Regions from separate parts of the Pseudomonas sp. SL4(2022) genome, predicted to be linked through region 2. Evidence: predicted binding sites of a transcription regulator. Region 2 holds the regulator's gene; each other region holds the start of a gene.

Region 1 (6,593 bases), 780 kb from region 2:
CAGCAGGTGGGCCAGGTAATCAGCGCTGGGCAACAGCCCTTCTTCACGAAAGACCGGGTTGGCGATATACACCCAGGCCGGCTGCACGCCGTGGGCCGCGACAATCGGCAGGCATTCGCGGCTGTAATAGATCGGCGTACCTTCGAAGTGATCCAGCTTGGCGATCTCACCAGCGTCGGCCAGGCGATACAGCACACCTTCCACCCGCCCCTGGCGCTGATGACGGATATTGGCGTAGGCCCGCCCCGGCGCCCGATCCGCCGCCCGCTTGTTAAAGCACAGGCTGTAACCGGGAAGATGACCCGGCAGTGCCTCCAGCACCGTCATGCCACGGGCCTGCATGCGTGCCAGGTTCATATTCGAGCCGTAGGCGAAGTACCAGTTCATTAGTCGAGCTTCTTGCGGATCAGGTATAGGTAGGTCGCGCCCTCTTCGGCCTGCTCCACCAATTCATGGCCAAGAAACACGCAGAACTTTGGAATATCGCGACGGGTCGAAGGGTCGGTGGCAATCACCTTGAGCAGGCCGCCGGCCTGCAGGTCGCGCACCTTATTGTGCAGCATCATCACCGGCTCGGGGCAATTGAGCCCGCTGGCGTCGAGGGTGGCATCGGGAATGGCGGTGGTTTGCAAAGACATCGGCAGGCTCCAGTAGCAGGCCGCTATTCTCGCGCAAAGCTGACCCAAAGGTCATCTAGCGCCTGATGGAAAACGCCTGTGTAGCGAGATTGGCTCGACAACAGGTCAACACAACCTTGGATGGGCAGGCAGCCACGCCCTGATCAGGCAGGCTGCGCAGCGTCCACCATTCCAATAAGAGCCATCTATGCGCCCTGCCTTGCTACTCGCCGCGTTGCTGCTCAGCGGCTGCGCCGCCCGTGATCAACTGCCGGACTTCAGCGCCAGCGCGCAGCAGGACCTGCCTGCCACCTATTTCGATGCAGTGATCCATGGTCGCGATGGCACGCGGCTATCGGCCACGGTATTCCAGCCAGCGCTGAAGGCCGGCGAGCAGGCCCCGGTGATCGTGCACACCCACGGCTGGGGCGGTTGGCGCGTCACTCGACCGAACGGCTTCTACGGCACACAGATGATGTCTGGTCGCGCCGCGTTGAAGGCCTGGCAGGCCGGTTATTGGGTAATCAGCTACGACCAACGCGGCTGGGGCGGCAGCGAGGGCGATATCGAGATGATGGACCCCGACTATGAAGTGCAGGATGCCCTGGCCGTGATCGACTGGGCCGCCGCCAACCTGCCACGCCTGAACATGGACGCGCCGAATGACCCGAAGGTCGGCATGCTCGGCGAAAGCTACGGCGGTGCGGTGCAGCTGCTTGCGTCAGCTACGGACCCGCGCATCGACGCGATTGTGCCGATTGCTACCTGGTACGACCTGAGCGAAGCCCTGGCCCCGGACAGCCACCTGAAAATCGGCTGGACAAGCGTGCTGCTCAGCTTGGGCCTGTCCACCGGCTATGACCTGGGCAAGTTCGTCCAAGCACCCTACCTGAAAAGCGCTGATGGCCGTATGCGCGAACCGGTGCGCGACGAACTCAAAGCCCACAGCTTGACCAGCTACTGCGCACGAGGCCAGCGTCCGCAGGCTGATGCCCTGCTGATCCAGGGCATGCGTGACACTCTGTTCCCACTCAACCAGGGGCTGGCGATTCGTGATTGCCTGCAACAGGGTGAGCGTGATGTGCGTCTGCTCGGCATGCAGGGTGGGCATATTTTGCCGCCGCCGATGCAGCGCTGGAGCGGCCTGCCGCCGTTCAACAACGAAGCGGTGCTGAACTGCGACGGTCGGGCAATCAACCTCTACCAGAGCATCATCAGCTGGTACGAAGACAAGCTGCGCGGGCGCAAGGGCGTGGCGGCGAGCATTCCCGACTTCTGCGTCAGCCTCGATCTGGATCAGGGCGTGACCCTGCAGCAACTACCGACGAATCAACGTATCGCGCTGCCGACCACGGCGATTCGGCCGTTTAGCAGCGGGCTGCTGCAAGCGTCGCGGTTTATCCCGCTGCAACAGGTGCAGACGAGCAGCGCCCTGGTGGGCGTGCCACGCGTGCATCTGGAAAACGCCGAGGGACTGCCGACGCTGTTTGCCGCCCTGGTGGTCAAGCGCGCCGATGGCAGCAGTGAGGTACTCAGTGAGCAGGTCACCCCGCTCAACGGGCAAGTCAGCACGGAACTGGCTGCCGTCAGCGCACAGCTGCAACCGGGCGATACTCTGGGACTGCGTATCAGCGGCTTTAGTGGCCAATACCTGTTCAACGGTTCCTGGCAGCTCTCCAGCAGCACGCTGCAAGGCAGCGTCGAGTGGCCGCAGCTGCTGCCGCTACAGCCGCAACTGGCCAGACATTGAGGCGTTATTTACCTAAGCGGCGCAGGTGACAGGTGACTTCTTCACGGTCGTGATAGAGCTGCTTGCAGGCTATCGACACCTTGATCTTGCGCTCGGAAAAGCCGTCTTGCAGGCGCTGCAGCAGGCGACGCACTTCGGCGTAGCGCTGTTTCATCGGCAGCTTTAGGTTCACCACCGCCTCCCGGCAATGGCCGTCGCCAATCCAGGTTTCCACCATCGCCGCCGTCCGCGCCGGTTTTTCGACGATATCGCAGACCATCCAGTCCACCGGCTGCTTGGGCGTCCAGGTGAAGCCATCGACCATCAGGTGATTGACCAGACCGGTGTCCATCAGGCTTTCGGCCATCGGCCCGTTATCGATGGCGGTGACCAGCATGCCGCGTTTGACCAGCTGATAAGTCCAGCCGCCCGGCGCAGCACCGAGGTCAACCCCGGTCATCTCATCGGACAGGCGCTCATCCCACTGCTCGCGGGGGATAAAGGTATGCCAGGCCTCTTCCAGCTTGAGGGTCGAGCGGCTCGGCGCTTCGCGGGGGAACTTCAGTCGAGGAATACCCATAGGCCACAGCGCCGAGTTATTCGCCTCGGCCATGCCAACAAACACCTCACGACCACTTTTAAAGGTTAGCAACAGGCGTGGCTTGTGTGCATCGTCGACCAGCTTGCCGGCTTTGCTGAGGGCATTGCGCAGCGGCGCCTCGAACTTCTTGCAGAAATTCGACAGTTCTTTGCCGTCGTTGGTGTCCAGCACTTCCAGCCAGAGGCTGCCAAACACCGGTGAGTCGGCCAGGTGAGCCAGCAGCACACTGATACGGTCCAGTTCAGGCAGGCCGATAAATGTGCCGCGTGACCATTGCCGGGGAAAGATCAGCTGAGTGAAGCGCACCCCACGCATCAGGCGCTCGGCCCCCTCGGCCTCGGTGCAGATAAATTCTGCGCAGGCCATGTTCGGCTTGGCTTTGGCATACCCGGCCACATTTAGCAACGCTGCCTGTTCGGCAATCTCAGCGCAGACTTCGTTTTCGAATCCGGGGCGGCAGTGCAACAGCAACGTGTTCATCAGTCTCTCCTCAAGGCGCGCATCATAGCCGACTCACCGCTGTATGCTTAAAGTCAACGTGACTATTCCTGCGCAGATAGCAAGAATGCGCGCCCAAAGCCTCAAGCCTGAGCCCTGGAGCATTTCCAGCCCAGATGCGGTTCCGCAGCTAAACTTCCGGCGGCTGCGGCCGAAGTACCGATAACGACAAAAGGAATAGAACTCACCATGCGCAATAATCAGCCCATTACACAACGTGAGCGCACATTCCCGGCGCAGCAACGACTCATTTCCACCACGGATCTCAAAGGTCAGATCACTTATTGCAACGACGCCTTTGTGGACATTAGTGGTTTCACTCGCGAGGAGTTGATCAGGGCGCCGCACAACCTCGTACGCCACCCGGATGTGCCTCCTGCTGTGTTTCAACACATGTGGGATACCCTGAAGAAAGGCCGCCCTTGGATGGGCATCGTCAAAAACCGTTGCAAGAGCGGTGACCACTATTGGGTCAATGCTTATGTCACACCGGTGACTGAACACAATCAGGTCATTGGCTATGAATCTGTTCGAGTCAAACCCACTGCCGAGCAGGTTCGCCGCGCGGAAGCCCTTTATCAACGGATCAATAGCGGCAAGTCAGCGATCCCCAGCACTGATCGCTGGCTACCAATCGTGCAGGATTGGCTGCCATTTATTCTGGTCAGCCAGATCGGCTTCCTGATCGGCGCCTGGCTGGACTCCAGTTGGGGCTTTGCACTCGCTGCAGGGTTATCTATACCGCTTGGCCTGGCAGGGCTTAACTGGCAGCAACGTGGCCTCGCACGCCTGCTACGCCTGGCTGATCAGACCACTTCCGACCCACTGATTGCGCAGATGTATACCGACAGCCGTGGCGATCAGGGGCGTCTGGAAATGTCCATTCTGAGCCAGGAGGCGCGCCTGAAAACCTGCCTGACACGCCTGCAGGACACCGCTGAGCAACTCGCTCAGCAAGCCAAACGAGCCGATACACTTGCTCACAGCAGTTCCGCCGGGCTTGAACGCCAGCGCAATGAAACCGATCAAGTCGCAACAGCCATCAATGAGATGGCCGCCACCACGCTGGAAGTTGCCAGCAATGTGGCACGCACGGCCATCGCCACTCAGGATGCCAATCGCTTGACCAGTGCCGGCCGCAGCATCGCCAGCGAAACCCGTCAGGCTATCCAGCGCCTCTCGCAGTCTGTTGGCGATACCGGTGAGACCGTGACTCGCCTGGCCCATGACAGCAATCAGATCGGAGGTGTGGTCGATGTGATCAAGGGCATTGCTGATCAGACCAATCTGCTCGCGCTCAATGCCGCTATCGAAGCGGCGCGCGCCGGTGACATGGGACGTGGTTTTGCCGTGGTAGCCGATGAAGTCCGTTCGCTTGCGCAACGCACGGCCGAATCCACCGGACAGATCCATCAGTTGATCGCCAAGCTGCAACGCACCGCCGAAGAAGCGGTGATGACCATGGAAATCGGCCGCAAACAGGCTGATGAAGGGGTTGAACGCGTGCAGCAGGCCGATGAGGCCCTGGCCGGTATCAGCGAAGCGGTAGCCAATATCACCGATATGGCCAACCAGATTTCCGCAGCCGCCGAAGAGCAGAGCGCCGTTGCCGATGAGGTCAACCGCAGCATCACCACCATTGCCCAGTTAGCCGATCAGACCTCAGGCGAGGCCCATGACACGGCCCTGCTCAGTGCGGCGCTGATGGCCACAGCCAACGGCCAGTATGCTCTGGTTGAACGCTTCAACCGCTAACCATATCGGCGCACTGCCGCGCAGTGCGCCACCTGCCCGCGCCCTATAAATTCTCATATCGATTCATATCCAGCACGCCGGCTTCCACTGGCTCGATCTGCTGGATATAGGCCGACATATCGTGGAAGTAATGCCAAAACTGCGGATGTGTACGGCGAATCCCCCAGCGCTCGACCACCTTATCGAAGGCTGATTGATCACGCGCCTGTTCCAGCGCAGTGACAAACGCCGCTACCTGCTCTGCCGGGATGTTGAAGATGAAGTTCGGGTAACTGCTGAACACCCCCGGGTACACCGTCAGGGTATCCAGAGTGGGCTGGTAGCGCAGTTCCTCGCCCAGCATAAAGGCCACATTGCTGTGCGCACGGTTGCGCAACAGGCTGTAAACCTCGCGCTGCCCTCCAGCCAGTTCTACGCGTAAAAGTGTGGTTTCCGGCAACTGGTTGATCACCTTGAGCGTGCCACCCGGTTTACCGGTCAGGCGGCTCAGGGATTGCTCGGCACGCTGTAACTCGGAGGCTATACCGGACCGATGACAATGCGCACCCGTGCAGCGGTTGATCGGGTCAGGCCGGGCGTTCAGGCTGCCGTAACGTTCCAGCAGCGCCCCGGCAAAGCTGCGTTTCGGGTCACCCGCTGCCAAGCGCAGTGCGCTTGGGCTGTCACTGTCGATGGCCTGATAGTCCAGCCAGACCTTCAGCTTGCCACTGCTCTGGTACCAATCACTCAGATAGCCCTGGCGCGACTCAGCCGGCATGAGGCGCAGGAAGTTGACCTCGGCACCATTGCGAATCAGGTCAAAATACAAGCGGGTCTGCGCCTGGTGCGAAACGTTGCCAAACACATCGAAGTTCACTACCAGTTGGTAGTACGTACGCTCCAGCAGTGGGTAGTCCATCCACCAGAGGGTTTGCGGCACTTCGCCAATCAGCCCTTTGCTCACTGACGCGCTGTCGTGATGGCGGAAGATCGACAGCAGTGCGTTGTCGTTGCCGGCCCAGATATGCGACCAACTCGCCGCTGGCGCATCAGCGTAGCGCTGCATGCGCAGCGCTTCATAGGCATTGCGCTTGTCCCGGTAGCTGCGCCACAGGCCCGGTAAATCGGTGATGCCATCAAGCTGTCCCGGCATGGCCAATAACCCGGTGGCCTCCTCACGGTATTGCGCATCAGTGATGTAAAGGTCGTGCTGTGGGTCCTGGAACATCGCCCAGAAGTTATCGCGAATCACATCCGTGGCGATCTGCCCACGGCAAACTGGCCCGCGAATAAACGTGCGCACAAAGTATTCGGCGTTATCCAGCATGAACTGATAACGCGCCTGGGGCGGAATCGCGGCAAAGGTCTCGAATGGATTGGCGCGGCGCTGCAGGCCATATCCGGGCACAGCGTC
Region 2 (6,593 bases):
TAACGCGCTCTGGATTGCGCGAAATGTCTTCAAAATTCTTGGGAAGAAAATCAACCGCTCCCGCTTCAAGCGCATCCAAGGTAACCCGAGCGCCTTCATGCGTCAGTGAAGAAAACATCAAGACCGGTGTTGGGCAACGCTGCATGATGTTACGAACAGCCGTAATGCCATCCATCATGGGCATTTCATAGTCCATGGTGATGACATCAGGCTTGAGTGTCTGCGCCTGCTCGATGGCTTCACGGCCATTGGTAGCAGTACCAATGACCTGAATGTTTGGATCAGCCGAAAGAATTTCAGATACACGCCGGCGGAAAAATCCGGAGTCGTCCACCACCAACACCTTAACAGCCATAACCACTCCTAAACGGTACGACAGACAGCTGCATCACGAACAATCACATACGTCGTGCGTAACGTTTGAGCATGCTCGGTACATCAAGAATAAGAGCGATGCGACCATCGCCTGTAATTGTTGCACCCGACATACCCGGAGTGCCCTGCAGCATCTTGCCAAGAGGCTTGATAACCACTTCCTCCTGCCCAACCAGCTGATCGACAACAAAGCCTATTCGCTGACTGCCAACAGACAGAATAACCACATGACCTTCACCCTGCTCGACATGTGCAGCACTGCCAATTAACCAGCGCTTGAGGTAAAACAAAGGCAAGGCCTTATCGCGAACAATCACCACTTCCTGACCATCAACAACGTTGGTACGCGATAAATCAAGGTGAAAGATTTCGTTAACATTCACCAATGGGAAAGCAAATGCCTGATTGGCCAACATCACCATTAACGTAGGCATGATTGCTAGTGTTAATGGCACCTTGATAACAATCTTCGAGCCCTGCCCCTTCACCGAGAACACATTTACGGTGCCATTGAGCTGGGAAATTTTGGTCTTCACCACGTCCATGCCCACGCCGCGGCCCGACACATCGGATATTTCTGTCTTGGTCGAAAAGCCCGGGGCGAAAATCAAGTTGTAGCATTCAAACTCATTTAAGCGATCAGCTGCGTCCTTATCCAACAATCCCTTTTCTACAGCCTTGGCACGCAACACGTCAGCATCCATACCTTTGCCGTCATCAGAAATCGACAGCAGGATATGATCACCCTCCTGCTCAGCAGACAACACGACCTTGCCACCACGTGCCTTACCCGACGCCTCGCGCTCTTCTGGAGTTTCAATGCCATGATCGACCGCATTGCGCACCAAGTGCACAAGCGGATCAGCCAGTGCTTCAACGAGGTTCTTGTCGAGATCCGTCTCCTCCCCGACCAATTCAAGATTGATCTCTTTCTTCAGGCTTCTGGCCAAATCACGAACCAGGCGCGGGAAGCGACCGAAAACTTTCTTGATTGGCTGCATGCGGGTTTTCATAACAGCAGTTTGCAAATCTGCCGTTACGACATCGAGGTTTGATACAGCCTTCGACATCGCTTCATCGCCACTACTGGAGCCCAAACGAACCAAACGGTTACGCACCAGCACCAGCTCACCCACCATATTCATGATTTCGTCCAGCCGCGCAGTGTCAACGCGCACCGTGGTTTCAGCTTCGCTCGGGGGCGCAGCTTTATCTGCCACGGGTGCAGCGGGCGCAGAAGCTTTGGCTGTTTCAACCTTGGGGGCAGGCTTAGCTGCGGGCTTGGCAGCCACAACTGCAGGCTTCACGGGCTCTGCAGCTTTAGGCTCCGGCGCAGCGGCTACAGGTTTAATCGCTTCAGGCTCGACAAACTTGCCCTTACCGTGAAGCTGATCCAACAGTGCCTCAAATTCATCGTCAGTAATGTCTTCGCCAGGAACCTCGGACACCTGGGCAACCTTGGGGGCCGGTGTGTCTTCGACCGGAGCAGGTGGGACAAACTGACCCTTACCGTGTAATTGATCGAGCAGCGACTCAAACTCATCATCGGTAATTTCATCACTACTGGTGGCTGCTGCCGGCGCTGCAGAGGCCGGCACGGCGGCTGGAACATTTGCTTCAGCGACGAATTGACCCTTGCCATGCAGTTGATCGAGCAGTGACTCGAACTCATCATCGGTGATTTCGTCACTGCTGGCTGTTTCGGGCGTAACGGTGTCGACGCTGCCGCCATCAAGAGCGCCCAACAGCTGCTCGAACTCACTGTCAGTGATATCAGAACCTGCACTTGCGGCCTCTGCAACCGCTACTTCCTCAACGACCTCAATTGCTTCTGCGGCCGGTTCGACTAAAGGTTCCTCGCCGGCAACCTCTTCAGAACCTGCCGGCTCCGCTAGACGAGACAACGCTGCGAGTAACTCGGGAGATGCGGGTGTCAGCTCCGTCCGCTCACGCACTTCAGTGAACATGCCGTTGACCGCATCAAGAGCTTCCAGCACTACGTCCATCAATGCCGAATCAACACGCCGCTCACCCTTACGAAGGATGTCGAAAACGTTTTCTGCGATATGGCAACATTCAACCAGCTCGTTGAGCTGGAGAAAACCGGCACCACCTTTGACGGTATGAAACCCGCGAAAAATAGCGTTGAGCAGATTCATGTCGTCCGGGCGACTTTCCAGCTCTACGAGCTGTTCGGACAGTAATTCAAGAATCTCGCCGGCCTCTACCAGGAAGTCCTGGAGGATTTCTTCATCGGCGCCGAAGCTCATATAGACGTGCTCCTAAAATCCCAGGCTGGAAAGCAGATCGTCAACATCATCCTGATTCGATGCGACGTCTTCACGCTTATCGGCATGAATCTGCGGACCTTCACCACGAGAAGGCTCTTTTTGTTCTTCTCGCTCGGCACGGAGCAATTCGTGGTTATGCTCAATACCGGCAATCTGATCGACTGAACTGGCCATAATCACCAGTTTCAACAGATTACTTTCAACCTCGGTCACCAACTGGGTAACCCGCTTGATTACCTGACCTGTCAGGTCTTGGAAGTCTTGCGCCAGAAGAATGTCGTTCAAATGCGAAGACAGCTTGGCCCCGTCTCGCTCGCTACGCGCAAGAAACAACTCAACTCGCTTGGCCAACTCTCGAAAACCATCAGCACTCATTTCGCGGCGCATGAAACGCCCCCAGTCGGTGCTCAAATTGTGCGCCTCATCAGCCAGATCATTCACCAGCGGAGCGCTCTGCTCGACCAAATCCATGGTGCGATTGGCCGCTTTTTCGGTCATCGTCACAACATAGTTAAGACGCTCAGTTGCATCAGTAATTTGAGAGATTTCGGTTGCATGAGGTACGCGTGGGTCAAGCTGAAAATTCACAATGGCATTGTGTAGCTCACGGGTCAGTTTGCCGACTTCGTGATACAAGCCGCGGTCACGCGCTTTGTTGAGCTCATGTATCAGCTGTACCGCTTCACCAAAATTGCCCTGTTCCAGGCTGTCTACCAATTGGCGAGCGTTGTATTTCAGGGTTGACTCAAGGTCACCGTGAACGGAATCTTTATGTTCCATAGCACCCTCGTGGCAGACATCAGCCGTTGACTCGCTCAAAAATCTTTTCGATCTTTTCTTTCAGAACCTGCGCAGTAAACGGCTTAACCACATAGCCATTTACTCCAGCCTGAGCTGCCTCAATGATCTGATCGCGCTTAGCTTCAGCAGTCACCATCAACACGGGCAGTGTTTTCAGGCGATCATCCGCACGTACGGCGCGCAGTAGATCAATTCCCGTCATGCCGGGCATGTTCCAGTCAGTCACCAAAAAGTCGAAGCTGCCGCTCTGCAACATCGGCAGAGCAGTAGTGCCATCGTCAGCCTCTGCGGTATTGGTGAACCCCAAATCACGCAGGAGGTTCTTGATGATCCGTCGCATCGTTGAAAAGTCATCAACGATGAGGATTTTCATGTTCTTGTCCAAGTCGACCTCCGTACAGTCCCAAACGCACCCAGCACTCTGTGCGCGTCTTTAATCGTGAAACCGGCCCAGCGTTAGCAAATTCAACTCAATGTGCGCGCCAATCAGCCAGTCGAGCACGCAAACGAGCAGCACACTGACTGTGTAGTTGGCTTACACGAGATTCGCTAACCCCCAGTACTTCGCCGATTTCCTTAAGATTTAATTCTTCATCGTAATATAGCGCTAACACCAGGCGTTCGCGCTCCGGCAGATTGGCAATAGCATCAGCCAAAGCTGCTTGAAAGCGTTGATCTTCCAGATCACGAGAAGGCTCAAGACAGTTAATGCTCGCGTCTTCACCTACTCCACTGTGTTCACCATCCAGCAACAGGTCATCAAAACTGAACAAGCGACTACCCAGCGTGTCGCCAAGGATGCCGTAGTAATCTTCGAGACTCAATTGGAGTTCGGCCGCAACCTCTTGATCTTTAGCGTCACGACCCGTTCTGGACTCAATCACGCGAATCGCATCGCTAACCATACGACTGTTGCGATGCACCGAGCGCGGTGCCCAGTCACCTTTACGTACTTCATCAAGCATAGATCCGCGGATGCGGATGCCAGCAAATGTTTCGAAACTGGCACCTTTGCTGGAATCGTATTTTTTTGACGCTTCAAGCAGTCCGATCATCCCGGCCTGGATCAGATCATCAACTTGCACATTGGCCGGTAAGCGTGCCAGCAGATGGTAGGCAATACGCTTGACCAAAGGCGCATAACGCTCGATCAACTGGTGCTGGGAGTCCTGCGCCTGCGCCTTGCTATACATACGAAGTCCAGAGGCTGCTGTCATGTGGCCGTGTCCGCGATCGGTTGGTGCACCAGGCGTTCAACAAAAAACTCTAAATGGCCACGCGGGTTGGCTGGTAAAGGCCAGGCGTCAACTTTCTGAGCTATTGCTTTGAACGCCAACGCACACTTCGAACGCGGGAAGGCTTCATATACCGCACGCTGTTTCTGTACGGCCTTACGGACTGACTCATCATAGGGAACGGCACCAACATACTGCAGAGCCACATCAAGAAAGCGATCAGTCACCTTGGTCAGCTTAGCAAACAGGTTACGACCTTCCTGTGGGCTGTGCGCCATATTGGCCAGTACACGGAAACGATTCATACCGTGGTCACGGTTGAGCAACTTGATCAACGCGTAGGCATCAGTAATCGACGTAGGCTCATCACACACGACCACCAGCACTTCCTGGGCCGCACGAACAAAACTGACTACGCCATCACCGATACCGGCAGCAGTATCAATAATCAGCACATCAAGGTTATCACTGATGTCACTGAAGGCTTGAATCAGCCCAGCATGCTGCATGGGGGACAGCTGCACCATGCTCTGAATACCGGATGCTGCCGGTACGATTCGAATGCCACCCGGCCCCTGCAACAGCACATCACGCAGTTCACACTCACCACTGATAACGTCTTCCAGGGTGCGCTTGGCACTCAAGCCCAGCAACACATCGACGTTAGCCAGGCCCAGGTCAGCGTCCATCAACATTACCCTGCGCCCAAGGTCAGCCAGAGCCAATGCCAGGTTCACCGAGACATTGGTCTTGCCGACGCCACCTTTGCCGCCGGTTACTGCAATCACCTGAACGGGATGCATACCCATATTATCTACACACCTTGTCTAACTTCGACTGGAGCCACTTTAGCCGGTCAGGCCTACCACAAACCGAAAGGAACCTTTTAACTGACACGTCGCGCGGACTGCTGGTAAAGACCGGCAAACATCTCTGCCATTGTATCTTCGCTAGGATCCTGGGTTGCCTGCAGCCCTACGGCACGACTGACCAGCTGATGACTGCGAGGCACCTGTAAATCATCAGGAATTCGTGGCCCATCAGCGAGATAGGCTACCGGTAGACGCTGCGTAATAGCCAGCCCTAATACCTCGCCCAGGCTGGTTGCCTCGTCCGCCTTAGTGACAATACAGCCTGCCAACCCACAGCGCTTATAACTATGGTAGGCGGCTTTCAGCACTTGGCCCTGGCTAGTGGCCGCCATTACCAGATAATTTTTTGCGTTGACGCCGCGGCTGGCCAGTGTTTCCAGTTGCATGCGCAAAGCGGGATCGTTGGCTGGAAGGCCAGCCGTATCAATCAGCACCACGCGCTTGCGTGCCAAAGGCGCCAGAGCCTGGGTCAGTGACTGGCCAGGATCCACCAGGGTCACCGAAACATTAAGAATGCGCCCCAGGGTCTTGAGTTGTTCCTGCGCCCCGATGCGGTAGCTGTCCAGGCTGACCAACGCAATATGCTGCGCGCCGTGCTTGAGGACATAACGCGCGGCCAATTTAGCCAGAGTCGTGGTCTTGCCCATCCCGGCCGGCCCCACCAAAGCGATAACGCCACCCTCATCCATCGGTTCCTGCTTCGGCGTTTTGATCGCATGGGCCAGGTGCGCCAGCAGCATGCGCCAGGCCTGGCGCGGCTCGGCCACGTTGGCAACGCGCTCCAGCAGGACTTTGGACAGTTCGGCTGACAGCCCCATACGCTGCAGGCGACGCCACAGATTAGCCTGTTGCGGGCGACGACTTTGCAACTGGCCCCAGGCAATCGAACCCAACTGAACTTCTATCAACTCACGCAGCCCGTGCAACTCAAAGCGCATGGCATCCAGTGCATGCTGATCAGTCCCGGCGGCGGGCGGTATAGGCGTGCGGGATTTGCGCATAACGGCTGCGAGACTATC
Region 3 (6,593 bases), 120 kb from region 2:
GGTGTATGTGATTCGCGCCTGGGGCGGCTACCCGGACGGCATCGCGTTCGCCGTGCTGCTGATGAACCTGGCCGCGCCGACCATCGACTACTACACACGGCCGCGCACCTACGGTCATCGCAAGCCGACACGCGGCTTCAAGTTGGGAGAGTGACCGTGGCCCTGCCTGAAATCAGCCGTTCCATGCTGAAAAATGCCTTGGTACTGGGGGCTTTCGCCATTCTGACCGTGGGCATCGTCGCCACGACGCAACTGGGTACGGCCAAACGCATTGAGGCCGCTCAGCGTGAAGCCAAGGTCCAGGCCCTGGCGCAGATTCTGCCCGCCGGCAGCTATGACAACCACCTGCTGGACAACGTCCGCAACGTTCATGACCCATTGCTGGGCAACAAAGGCCCTACTCCGGCCTACCTGGCCACCCGCAATGGCGAACCCAGTGCGGTGATCCTGCAGGCCACAGCACCGGACGGTTACAGCGGTAGCATCAGCCTGTTGATCGGCATCCTGGCCGATGGCCGCCTGGCCGGCGTGCGGGTGATCAGCCACAAGGAGACACCGGGCCTGGGCGACAAGATCGAGTTGGCCAAGAACAACTGGATCAACAGTTTCGTGGGCACCTCGCTGCAGAGCCCGGATGACTCCGGCTGGGCGGTTAAGAAGGACGGCGGCCAGTTCGATCAATTCGCCGGGGCCACCATCACCCCGCGCGCCGTGGTCAAAGCGGTGCACAAGGCGCTGCAGTATTTCGATGCGCACCGGGTAGAACTGCTCACGTTCCAGGAGACTGACAATGACTAGTTACCGCGAAATCGTCGTCAATAGCCTGTGGAAGAATAATCCTGGCCTGGTCCAGCTGCTTGGCTTGTGCCCCCTACTGGGCGTCAGCAACTCGGTGGTCAACGCCCTGGGCATGGGTCTGGCCACCGCCCTGGTGCTGGCCTGTTCGAATGCCGCCGTGTCGCTGATCCGCAATGCGGTAACCGATGCCGTGCGCTTGCCCGTATTTGTCATGATCATCGCTGCGCTGACCACCTGCACCGAGTTGCTGATGCAGGCCTTCACCTACGAGCTGTACCAGATCCTCGGCATCTTCATTCCGCTGATCACCACCAACTGCATCATCCTCGGCCGCGCCGAAGCATTTGCCGCCAAGAACAAGGTCAGCCATGCCGCCTTTGATGGGCTGATGATGGGCATTGGTTTCGGCCTGGTGATGGTGGTGATCGGGGCTGTGCGTGAACTGCTCGGCACCGGCGCACTGTTTGCCAATATGCAGCTGCTGTTCGGCCCAATCGCCGCAAATTGGCAACTGACACTGTTCAGTGACTACAAAGGCTTCCTCTTGGCGATCCTGCCGCCGGGGGCGTTTCTGGTGCTGGGCCTGCTGGTGGCAGGCAAAAACCGCATCGATGAACACCTCGCGGCCAAAGCCAAGGCGCAGGAACCGGAAGCCCCCGTGCAAAGCCGTCGCGTACGCGTCACTGGAGTGATCGAGTGAACGCAGCCAAGCGCTATGAAATCTTCCGCCGCCTGCACGAAGACAACCCCGAACCCAAGACCGAACTGGCCTACAGCACGCCGTTTGAACTGCTGGTCGCGGTGACGCTGTCTGCCCAGGCCACCGACGTCAGCGTGAACAAGGCCACCGCCAAGCTGTTCCCGGTGGCCAATACGCCCGAGGCGATTTACGCACTCGGCGTCGAGGGGCTGAGCGAATACATCAAGACCATCGGCTTGTATAACAGCAAGGCGAAGAACGTCATCGAGGCCTGCCGCATCCTGATCGAGAAACATGGCAGCCAGGTGCCGGACAACCGCGAAGACCTCGAAGCCCTGCCCGGCGTCGGCCGCAAGACCGCCAACGTGGTACTCAACACGGCGTTTCGCCAGCTGGCGATGGCGGTGGACACGCACATCTTCCGTGTCAGCAACCGCACCGGCATCGCCCCCGGCAAGAACGTGCTGGAGGTGGAAAAGAAGCTGATGAAGTTTGTGCCCAAGGAATTTCTGCTCGACTCGCACCACTGGCTGATCCTGCATGGCCGCTATGTGTGCCAGGCGCGCAAGCCACGTTGCGGCAGCTGCCGTATCGAAGATCTATGCGAATACAAACAGAAAACCTCCGACGATTGAGCCGCTATTCATCTGCTCAATAAGCTGATTGAAAAAATCTTTTTTACCCGACCAGGTTTTGCCGTTATAAGGTGCGCAAATGGCCCTTGTAGCCTGGAGTGAAACACATGAGCACTGATAAAGAAGATCTTGAGCTCGACGAAGATTTTGTTGCCGAAGAAGCGGATGAAACAGAAGCGCCGGTAGAAGTAGCCAAAACCAACCTGACCAAGCGCCGCATCATCGACAACTTCCTCGAAGAGCGACGCTTGCACAAGCAATTGGCCGAATACGACTTCGACCTCTAAACCCGCCAGCAACGAAAAGCCCCGCATCTGCGGGGCTTTTTTATGACGCGACACGGGGCTGACCTTTAGCCATCAGCGGCTATCAGTCCGCGCGCGAAGGCGACAACAGCTCGATTTTGTAGCCATCCGGGTCTTCAACAAACGCCAGAATGCTGGTGCCGTGCTTCATGGGGCCCGGCTCACGGGTGATCTTGCCGCCGCGGGTGCGAATGTCTTCGCAAGCCTTGTACACATCGGCCACTTCCAAAGCGATATGGCCATAGCCGGTGCCCAACTCGTAACTGTCCACGCCCCAGTTATGGGTCAGTTCGATCACGCTGTTGTGCGCCTCGTCACCGTAACCGACGAATGCCAGAGTGAACTGCCCTTCGGGATAGTCCTTACGACGTAGCAGGGTCATGCCCAGCACTTCGGTGTAGAACGCGATGGATTTATCCATATCGCCCACGCGCAGCATGGTGTGCAGCAGTCTCATCTGTTCTCTCCTCATCACTGGCCCGACGACACGGACCTATAAATGCAAACCCCGGCTTATGGCCGGGGCTTGGTAGGCTCAGGCGCTGAGTCTATCAGAGCATCTTGCGCCCTTTACCCGCCGCGATGCGCATGCGCAGTGCATTGAGTTTGATAAAGCCGCCAGCGTCGGCCTGGTTGTAAGCGCCGCCGTCTTCTTCGAAGGTGGCGATATTGGCGTCAAACAGCGAATCGTCGGACTTACGGCCGGTGATGATCACGTTGCCTTTGTACAGCTTCATGCGCACCACGCCGTTCACGTTGGCCTGCGAGGCGTCGATCATCTGTTGCAGCATCAGACGCTCAGGGCTCCACCAGAAACCGTTATAGATCAGGCTGGCGTACTTCGGCATCAGCTCGTCTTTCAGGTGAGCCACTTCGCGATCCAGGGTGATCGACTCAATGGCACGGTGGCCCTTGAGCATGATGGTGCCGCCGGGGGTCTCGTAGCAGCCACGGGACTTCATCCCGACAAAACGGTTCTCGACGATATCCAGACGACCGATACCGTTCTCACCACCAATGCGGTTCAGCTCAGCCAATACGGTCGCCGGGCTCATTTCCTTGCCGTCGATGGCAACGATATCGCCCTTGCGGTAAGTCAGCTCGATGTAGGTCGGGGTGTCCGGTGCGGCTTCTGGCGATTTAGTCCAGCGCCACATGTCTTCTTCGTGCTCGGTCCAGGTGTCTTCCAGCACGCCGCCTTCATAGGAGATGTGCAACAGGTTGGCATCCATGGAGTACGGCGACTTCTTCTTGCCGTGACGCTCGATTGGGATGGCGTGCTTCTCGGCGTAGTCCATCAGCTTCTCACGCGAGAGCAGGTCCCACTCGCGCCACGGGGCGATGACTTTCACGCCGGGCTTGAGCGCGTAGGCGCCCAGTTCGAAACGAACCTGGTCGTTGCCTTTGCCGGTGGCACCGTGGGAGATGGCGTCTGCACCAGTCTCGTTGGCGATTTCGATCAGGCGCTTGGCGATCAGTGGACGGGCAATGGACGTGCCCAGCAGGTACTCACCTTCGTAAACGGTGTTGGCACGGAACATCGGGTAAACGAAGTCACGCACAAATTCTTCGCGCAGGTCGTCGATGTAGATTTCCTTGACGCCCATGGCCTGAGCCTTGGCACGTGCCGGCTCGACTTCCTCACCCTGGCCGAGATCTGCGGTGAAGGTCACCACTTCGCAGTTATAGGTATCTTGCAGCCACTTGAGGATCACGGAAGTGTCCAGGCCACCGGAATATGCCAGGACTACCTTGTTTACGTCGGCCATGCCATCAACTCCACGGGGTTGTGCGGGAAAACCGACGATTCTACTGCCCATGCCGTCTGATTTATAGAGGCGCGACAGCTTGTGATGACCAAGCGACGGTTAATTGTTGGACAACGGATGAACAGCATGCATCAGGAGGTGGCTGCAGGCTCCGCAGCAGTGGGTGCAGGCGTTGCTTCGGGCGGCACTGCCGCCTCAGGCACACGATCAAGCAGAATGGTCACCCGGCGGTTCTTCGCCCGGTTGGCTTCGTTGGTATTGGGTGCAAGGGGATAACGCTCGCCATGGAAACGCATGGTGATCTGCTCAGCCGGAATACCATTAGCCTTGAGGTACTCCATCACCGCCAGTGCCCGGCGCCGTGACATATCGCGGTTCGTCAGGCGATTGCCGCTGTTGTCCGCATGGCCGTCAAGCTGAATTCGATTAACACTGGGATCAGCCTTGAGGTAGCTCAAAATGATATCAAGCTTGGCTTGTGCGAGCGGTTCCAGGACGATGCCCCCCCCCGGAAAACCCACCAAGCTCTTGCGTACCTGATCAAAATTCACCGGCAGCAACTTTGCGGTGCACGCGAGGTACTCGTCATACGCCTTATCGAATTTGGCCGGTAGTAGACGCACTTCAATACTGTCACCGCCCATGGCTGTACGGTGTCGTACCACAGGGCTGCGCCCCTCAAGCAATCCAGTCAATAACCGCACACCCTGCTCTTGAGAACTGTTGAACAGCACTTCGGCCGACAGCACATTGACCGAGCCGAGATTGATGTCCCCTCGCCCTGGCTGCCACGGTGCAGCAGCAGCCAACAGCGTCGCGTTGCCTTTGCTCATCCAGCGCTCGCGGGCCTTGAGACTGAATATCACCTGCTCCCCAGCTCGCCGCACAAACACCCCGGAGCCGAAATCGGTGATAGGTTGCGACAGGCGGCACTCGAACTGATCACCTTCAACCTGCCACTCGATCTTCTCCAGACGAGTCTGGAAGCTGATAGCAAGGGCCGACTGGCTTGCCAGCAGGCAAAGCACTGCGAGTGGGTAGGGTCGCACGACAGACTCCAGGGAATACGGCTTACCTTCTGTCTATCGGTGCCGCGCCAGAAAACTTGAGCACGCAGCCACGCTCAGGTGCCGCCATCCCAGGAAGCGGCCAGGCGGTAGCCATCGACATCCATCCGAGTTTGTCCAACACGCCTGCTTTCAACGTGCTGCCACGGGGCTTTTCCGGTAGCATTCTCGCCACGTTTTGCCCGCCTGGAAGCTTCCATGACTGACCGCCTTACCCTGCTGCGTCCCGACGACTGGCACATCCACCTGCGCGACGGTGGCGTTCTGCCCCACACCGTCGCCGATGTAGCCCGCACCTTCGGACGCGCCATCATCATGCCCAACCTGGTGCCGCCGGTACGCAACGCAAGCGAAGCGGATGCCTATCGCCAGCGCATTCTCAGCGCCCGCCCTGCGGGCAGCCGTTTCGAGCCGCTGATGGTGCTGTACCTCACCGACCTGACCCAGCCTGAAGACATTCGCACAGCCAAAGCCTCGGACTTTGTGCATGCGGCCAAGCTCTACCCGGCCGGCGCGACCACCAACTCCGATTCTGGCGTGACCAGCATCGACAAGATTTTCCCGGTGCTCGAAGCCATGGCTGAAGTCGGCCTACCACTGCTGGTACACGGCGAAGTGACGCGCAGCGAGATCGATGTATTCGACCGCGAGAAGATCTTTATCGGCGAACACCTGAGCCGTGTGGTCGAGCGCTTCCCGACCCTGAAAGTGGTGTTCGAGCACATCACCACGCGCGATGCGGTGGAGTTCGTACAAGGCGCCTCGGCCAACGTAGGTGCCACCATCACCGCCCATCACCTGCTGTACAACCGCAACCACATGCTGGTTGGCGGCATCCGCCCACACTTCTATTGCCTGCCGATCCTCAAGCGCAACACCCACCAGGATGCCCTGCTGGATGCGGCCACCAGTGGCAACGCCAAGTTCTTCCTCGGCACCGACTCGGCGCCGCACGCCAAGCACGCCAAAGAAGCAGCCTGCGGCTGCGCCGGTTGCTACACCGCCTATGCGGCCATCGAGCTGTATGCCGAGGCCTTCGAGCAGCGCAACGCGCTGGATAAGCTGGAAGCCTTCGCCAGCCTGAACGGCCCGGATTTCTATGGCCTGCCGCGCAACAGCGACAGCATCACCCTGGTGCGTGAAGACTGGACTGCACCTGCCAGCCTGCCACTGGGCGAGCAAACCGTTATCCCGCTGCGCGCCGGTGAAACCCTGCGCTGGCGTCTGCTGGAGCGCCAAGCGTGAGTGAAGACCTGTACGACGACGAGCTCGAGAGCAGCCCGCACTCCGGCCCACGCCACCCGATGGCGACACGCTTT

The links. Region 2 encodes FliA, which starts transcription of late flagellar genes. Its sites were predicted from a motif close to CTAAAGTTTNNNNNNNNNNNGCCGNTAA; they were not measured.
Region 1: a site for FliA is predicted at 3,576-3,603, ahead of OU997_RS19020 (methyl-accepting chemotaxis protein). Genes of this name have one in related genera too.
Region 3: a site for FliA is predicted at 5,290-5,317, ahead of OU997_RS15845 (flagellar protein MotY). Genes of this name have one in related genera too.

Annotation. Positions count from the first base shown of each region.
Region 1 is NZ_CP113060.1:4,020,313-4,026,905, forward strand. Features, by position in the region: gene OU997_RS19000 (gamma-glutamylcyclotransferase family protein) at 1-387, opposite strand, end outside; gene tusA (sulfurtransferase TusA) at 387-638, opposite strand; gene OU997_RS19010 (CocE/NonD family hydrolase) at 826-2,367, shown strand; gene rlmM (23S rRNA (cytidine(2498)-2'-O)-methyltransferase RlmM) at 2,372-3,427, opposite strand; gene OU997_RS19020 (methyl-accepting chemotaxis protein) at 3,635-5,200, shown strand; gene OU997_RS19025 (fatty acid cis/trans isomerase) at 5,244-6,593, opposite strand, start outside.
Region 2 is NZ_CP113060.1:3,243,266-3,249,858, reverse strand. Features, by position in the region: gene OU997_RS15350 (protein-glutamate methylesterase/protein-glutamine glutaminase) at 1-355, opposite strand, end outside; gene OU997_RS15345 (chemotaxis protein CheA) at 399-2,645, opposite strand; gene OU997_RS15340 (protein phosphatase CheZ) at 2,658-3,446, opposite strand; gene OU997_RS15335 (chemotaxis response regulator CheY) at 3,466-3,840, opposite strand; gene fliA (RNA polymerase sigma factor FliA) at 3,938-4,684, opposite strand; gene fleN (flagellar synthesis regulator FleN) at 4,681-5,511, opposite strand; gene flhF (flagellar biosynthesis protein FlhF) at 5,589-6,593, opposite strand, start outside.
Region 3 is NZ_CP113060.1:3,358,337-3,364,929, reverse strand. Features, by position in the region: gene OU997_RS15880 (RnfABCDGE type electron transport complex subunit D) at 1-154, shown strand, start outside; gene rsxG (electron transport complex subunit RsxG) at 184-798, shown strand; gene OU997_RS15870 (electron transport complex subunit E) at 791-1,498, shown strand; gene nth (endonuclease III) at 1,495-2,133, shown strand; gene OU997_RS15860 (PA3496 family putative envelope integrity protein) at 2,241-2,420, shown strand; gene gloA (lactoylglutathione lyase) at 2,503-2,895, opposite strand; gene OU997_RS15850 (argininosuccinate synthase) at 2,990-4,207, opposite strand; gene OU997_RS15845 (flagellar protein MotY) at 4,339-5,256, opposite strand; gene pyrC (dihydroorotase) at 5,473-6,519, shown strand; gene rnt (ribonuclease T) at 6,516-6,593, shown strand, end outside.